Rubinisphaera italica: one gene and its partner. The main gene of each other region encodes a partner of the protein of the gene in region 2 in a complex. Links are inferred from orthologs where the notes say so. Each region holds a gene or a part of one and is shown on either strand. Other genes may lie near its edges.

The links.
Region 1: the proteins of pheS (region 2) and pheT are in contact, whole or in part, in a crystal structure (PDB 6P24), measured with the Escherichia coli proteins. The link is inferred for Rubinisphaera italica from one-to-one orthologs.

Annotation. Positions count from the first base shown.
Region 1 is NZ_SJPG01000001.1:3,733,178-3,736,417, reverse strand. The notes cover bases 183-3,093. They hold pheT (phenylalanine--tRNA ligase subunit beta), read right to left. Parts: upstream 2,689-3,093; coding sequence 676-2,688; downstream 183-675. Other genes in these bases: Pan54_RS13950 (inositol monophosphatase family protein), read right to left, coding at 2,752-3,093; Pan54_RS13960 (acyltransferase family protein), read right to left, coding at 183-617. Also shown: more of Pan54_RS13960, read right to left, coding at 1-182; more of Pan54_RS13950, read right to left, coding at 3,094-3,240.
Region 2 is NZ_SJPG01000001.1:3,448,375-3,451,479, reverse strand. The notes cover bases 77-2,852. They hold pheS (phenylalanine--tRNA ligase subunit alpha), read left to right. Parts: upstream 77-851; coding sequence 852-1,853; downstream 1,854-2,852. Other genes in these bases: Pan54_RS12790 (outer membrane protein assembly factor BamB family protein), read right to left, coding at 2,711-2,852; Pan54_RS25865 (hypothetical protein), read right to left, coding at 2,277-2,450; rplT (50S ribosomal protein L20), read left to right, coding at 146-496. Also shown: rpmI (50S ribosomal protein L35), read left to right, coding at 1-13; more of Pan54_RS12790, read right to left, coding at 2,853-3,105.

The DNA of each region.
Region 1 (3,240 bases), 280 kb from region 2 along the record:
GCTCCAATGGACAATCCATCCAATCGACAGAGCGGAAAGGCGTATTGAGTCGCCCATGATTGAGTCGTCAGCAGGATCCCGAATCGACAAATAAGAGAGCAGGCAATGGCGGCTATTAAAATCCGATGAAGTCTCTTTCGAGATGTGTAAAATACAAGAAACGGCCACACCAGATAAAACTGTTCCTCAATACACAAACTCCAGAAATGATTCAGGAGCGGAGCTTCAGGCCAGTCATACAAGGCAACACGGATGTTGAAGGTGTAAGTAAAATGATAGACCAGATCGCTGAAGACCTCCCGGAAAGGGGAGATATTCAGACAACTCAAGAGAAGGACAATACCGAGTACAAAGAAGTAAAGCGGAAATATCCGCAGAGTTCGTCGAATATAGAAGTTTTTGAGTCGGTGCTCAGCCTCTTTCTGTGTGATGAGAATTGATGTGATCAAAAACCCAGAAAGCACGAAGAACAGATCGACACCAATCCACAGACTGCCAAAGACGAGATCAAGAAAAGAGAGAGCAGGGATCGTATGAGAAAACCGCAGGCAATGAAAAAGAATAACGGCAATGATTGCCAGCCCGCGAATCCCATCCAGTTCTTCAATCTTTTTCATACACCTGACTGCTTATCAAAGAGGAGTTTGAAATGGATTGAAGAGAGACGTGAGAAAACTACCTCAGGACAGCCGCCAGTTCCTGCTCACAATTAGCGACAATTTGGGCATGAGCAGTATCGACTTCTTCGCCGGTCAGGGTGCGTTCTGCTGACCGAAACGCTGCTCGCACAAGATAAGTCTTCTTTCCGGATTCGATCGGCTTGCCGCGATATTCGCTGACGAATTCCACACCCGTGAAAAGAGGTCCACCGGATTTAGTAATCGTCCCGGACAACTGCTGCCACGTGATTTCATCGTTGATCAGGAAGTTGAAATCCCGTTCGACTGCTGGGAACTGTGGAATTGCCTGTGCCTGAGGAGCCTGGTCGAGAATGTCAATCAGCGGCTGCAATTCAAACTCAGCAGCAGTAACCGCATCTCTCAAGCCCGCTTGATCCAGCACCTTTCGATCCAGTTCACCAATCCAACCCCAGTCTTTCCCGTTTAAACTCAGTCTGGCAACTCGGCCGCTCGCATAGCCCGTTGCTTCACAAGCAGTTGCTTCGAAGTGGAGTTGTGGGTTCAAAGTGCTGACGAGCGTTTCGAGCAAACCTTTGAGTTCGAAGAATGATTGACTGGTCACGCAGCCAACGGAGAGCGGCTGAATCGCTCCCACTTTGGTCCAGCCTGTGAAGACTCGCGAGATTTCGTAAAGTTGAGAATTGCTGGTTCCAGTTCGTTCATTCGCTCGACGAGAAACCAGCAAGCTTGGAATGAGTGATGACCGCAGCTGATTGTCTTTCTTCCGTGATGAATGCTCGACCTGCAATTGTGTTTCGAGTCCACGCGGGTTGAAGGCTGCAGAAAGTTCGGCTGAGACAAACGACATCGTAATTGCTTCATAGAAGCCCGCAGCATTGAAGACATGATGAACGATATCGGTCGTCCGATCCTGGTCGGACTTAGCCGTCGCACGAACCAGAGGAGGATCGTTTTCAGGAATTTGATCGTAGCCGTAGATGCGGGCGATTTCTTCAATCAGGTCTGCTTCCCGAGTTAAATCTGCACGCCAGCTGGGAGGAGAATAGATGGCAGACTCGCCTTGAAAATCATGCTCGGTCAAACCAAGTTTTTTCAGAATCTCTCGGCTCGCATCAACCGGCACATCAATTCCCAGAATCCGAGGAACCTGAGCGAATCGTAATGTGATCCCCTCTGGTAATACTGGCTCAAAATTTCCGACCTTGATCGAATCTTCCAGGATCTCACCGCCTGCGACCTGCACAATCAATTCGCAGCAACGTCGGCTCGCCCAGTCGATTTGGCGAACATCAACTCCTCGTTCGAAACGGAAAGAGGAATCACTGAACAATGAAAGTTTGCGAGCTGTTCGGCGCACTGATAGAGGAGCAAAGTTGGCCGTTTCAATCAGCAGGTCAGTTGTTGATTCATCAACCTCGGTCTCTTTGCCGCCCATCACACCAGCAATAGCAACCGGATTAGACGCATCGGCAATAACGCACATCTGCTCATCCAGTTCGTAGGCCTTGCCATCAATCGCCTGAATCTTTTCCCCTTTTTTCGCCTGTCGGACGACAATCTTCTTTCCATCCAGTCGATTCAAATCAAACGCGTGCAATGGCTGGCCGCATTCGAGGAGCACATAATTAGTCACATCGACGACATTATTGACGGATCGCAGTCCAAGAGTTTCCAATCGCTTTCGCAACCATTCCGGACTTGGGCCAACTTTCACGCCCCGAATGATGCGTGCCTGATACTGAGTACAATGTTCGGGCGATTGATTCTCGACCGAAGTGACATCTGAAGTTTTTTCGGAAGAAGTGGAAATCTCTGCGGCTGGGATCTGTAATGTCTTATCAAACAGTACAGTCAACTCCCGCGCCACACCGATATGTCCCAGACAATCTGGACGATTGCTGGTCACTTCCAGATCGATGGCGAAATCATCACCCTGAGACTCAATCTCCTCGAGATTCAAACCGGACATCATCAGCTTTTCTGCAGCCGTGACGTGATCGCAATCGAGGGTGACGTAATCTTTTAACCAGTTCCAGCTGACTATCATGTGATCGGGTTTCGGGACTCGGGGTTCGGGTGTCTGGAGATCTTCGCAACTTACAGGTTGAATTTATTTGTCGTTGATAATCTGCAGCAGCTGATCTTTCATCGCAGCTGTGACTGACATACCGTTTTTCGAATAGATGGTTGCATTTCCATCTCGATCGATGAAGTGGCCGCCGGCTTCTTCGAGAATCGGCAGCAGAGCTGCTGCGTCCCATTCGCTCAGTACTGGGTCAACCATAATATCGGCTCGGCCCGTTGCGACCAGGATGTGTCCGAAACAATCACCCCAGCCTCGGGTCAATTGCACGCCATTGCAGAGAGTATAATACGGTTTCGAGAGACCTAACTGTTCCCAGCGGGCGACATTGGTTGTGCAGAAGCAAGCCTCTGAAAGATTGGTGTTCGTGGAACAACGTGCGGGAATCGGTTCGTTCTCTTTAATTTTCCACCAGGCTCCTGAACCTTTGGCTGCATACACCACTTCATCGAGAGCAGGAAAACGACAGACGCCAACAACACAATGCCGCTCATCATTCTTGCCGATCTCTTCCAG
Region 2 (3,105 bases):
TCCAGGTCTCTGAGTTGAACGCATCTGGTCTGATTATGGAGACAGGCGGGAAGTCTGTCCTACGGGTTGATTAGATTGGAACACTTGCGGAAATCCTCAGAATTTGAACATTTACAGAATTTGAACAAAGCGGCAGAGAGTCAAAATGAAAGTCAGAAGTGGCAAAGCTCGTTTGAGATCAAAAAGACGGTTGTTGCGTGAAGCCAAAGGCAATTTTGGTGGACGTAAGAACCTCAATCGTACCATCCGTGAAACTATCTTGCGGTCCCGTGCTTACGCCTACCGCGATCGCCGTGTGCGTAAACGCGAAATGCGTCGTTTATGGATTATTCGTCTGAATGCGGCTTGTCGTGAACACGGCCTGCGGTATTCCGAATTTATTAACGGATTGACTAAATCTGGCCTGACTTTGAATCGTAAATCACTGAGCGAATTGGCATTCCACGAGCCAGCGGTATTCGCGGAAGTATTCAATGTTGTCAAGGCCAGCCTGTAATCAGGCGATATTTGAAATACGCATGAGTTCGTGTTTCAGCGGCCCTGAGATAAGAATAAGAGGCGGATGAGATTCTCAGCCGCCTTTTTTCGTAGAATTTTCTACGACGCTTCAGGATTTTTATGGGTATTATACATCGGGTAAGGGGAGCCCAGATAGCCCTGCTATCTGAGTGAACGAAGTCCACAAGAGGTTTTCAGTTTGATAGTGGAAATTTCCCATAGGCTTCTTGCAGCTACGCCGCTCCGAAAGAATCTTTCGGGGCTAAACCTGAAAAATACTGTCAACCACAAAAATTAATGAAGTACTATAAAATCAGTCAAAATCACAAGCCTTATAGCGAAGATCCCATTCGATGAATTTGCTCCAAGTCCTGGATGATTATCAAAACGAAGCTTTGCAGGTCATCAGTCAGTGTGGCGAATTGTCGGACATCGAAGAGGCACGAATTCGCTTTCTCGGCAAGAAAAAAGGACGTCTGAAAGAGATTCAGACTCAACTATCGACAGCTAAGCCGGAAGAACGCCCTGAACTTGGGAAACGCTTCAATGCGGCCAAAAATGCGGTTGAAGCTTCTTTGAATTCCCGCAAAGACGAACTGGCTAAGCCCGTCAAGCAAGCCGCTGGATTGGACGTGACTCTCCCCGGCATTGCATCCCCACTCGGGAAACGGCATCCGATTTCGAAAACGATCAGCGAGTTCAAGGAAATCGCGGGTCGCCTCGGTTTCGATGTCGCTGATGGCCCAGAAGTTGAAGATGACTATCACAACTTTGTTGCTCTTAACATCCCGGATGACCATCCCGCACGCGATCCGCTCGATAATTTCTACCTTTCGGTCGCTCAGGAGGGGGCTGGTGGTCCCTGGCTGCTGCGAAGTCAGACTTCCACTGTCCAGATTCGAGTCATGGAACAGGTTCCTCCTCCCGTTCGCATCGTTTCTACGGGGCGGGTTTATCGGCCCGATACCATTGATGCGACTCACTCCTGCATGTTCCATCAGATGGAAGGCTTGTACATCGACAAGCATGTCACGATGAGCAACCTGAAAACAACACTCAAAATGATTGCGACTCAATACCTGGGGGATGACATCGCGATTCGTTTCCGTCCGTCGTTTTTCCCATTCACTGAACCTTCTGTCGAAGTCGACATTCAGTGGGGAGAGAGTTGGATGGAAGTTGGCGGGGCAGGGATGGTCGATCCAAATGTATTGAAAGCGGTCGGCTACGATCCCGAAGAAGTGAGCGGTTTTGCCTTCGGACTGGGCATCGAACGCCTCTGCATGAAGCGTTATGGCGTTAAAGATATTCGCCTGCTTTATGAGAACGACCTGCGATTTCTCTCACAATTCTGAGATGAGATTAATGCACAAGCACGAAGCGCAAGCGAGTATGTTAAGTCTGCATTTGAACACACTCGCTTGCGCTTCGTGCTTGTAAAAAAACTATCATCATCAAATCAAGCTTCCAGCGTGATATGCAACCCGCCTGAGCAATGGTAGCATAATACATTCTGATTTGCCATTTCGCGATTAGCGCGAATTCTTTTTGTGCAATGTGGGCAGTCGACATACACTCCCTGCAGGTTGCTCATTGATTCCTCAATCCTGCAGATAAAACCCGCATCACAGCGATTGCACTTCACGCTGGAATTCAAAAAATTCACCGGGATCTTAAGTTCCTGCTGACATTTCGGACAACTCAGGTAAATCCCCTTGGCACGAATCAGGAAGATTTTGCTGGAGTTGTTGGCTGGGGCTTGTTCGATGGCGGAAGAACTACTTTTTTTTTTCGTCTATGGTGACTTCCTGCAAGGGAATAAATTCAGGAATATCGACAAAAGTGACTTTCAATTCCGAATTCAAAAGAGCACGGCACGTCTGGCATGTGATTAAATTTGCGGGCATGTGATCCCCACAGTCCGGACAAGCTCCACCTGGCCAAGCTGGCATGGCATCAGTTCCTTGAAAAATAGTAGCAAAAAATATGAATAGAAAAGTTTTTGAGCAAATTGGATACCAGTAATTGACACAAGTTCACGCCAACTGCGTTAAGAGCAGGATGATAAGAATAAAATATGGCGAAAAGTTGCAGAACAATTGAGTTGGTAAAATCCAAGCCCAATCATGAAGAATGAATATAGAGAGTGTCTTCGACGAAAATATCGTGAATTCTGGGTGTACAGTTTATCAAGACATCCATCAGTTCGAAACTATTTTTTGGGAAGACAATACAATTTTGTAGCGGTTTTTAGATACATCCGCCCGTTGGCGACAACCGGTGTTGCATAAGAAAGGTCATTTAAAGGAACGCGGCCAAGTTCCTGAAACTCACGGCCAGCGGCCAGAACGACAACAGTGCCTGCTTCGTCGATGACATACAGCTTATTTTCCAGCCAGATCGGCGAACCACTGAAGTTTCCGCCAATTCGCTCTGTCCAGATTTCTTCCCCGGTTGTGGCATCCAGGCAAGAAGCGACACCGACATCGAGAATCATATAGATTAGTCCATCTTTATAGACAGGAGTCGGCACATAAGGGATTGTCCGGGTTAATGTGAATTTGGGTGTGACCTGACCAGTCTGATCCAATTCAACCGCATACAGAT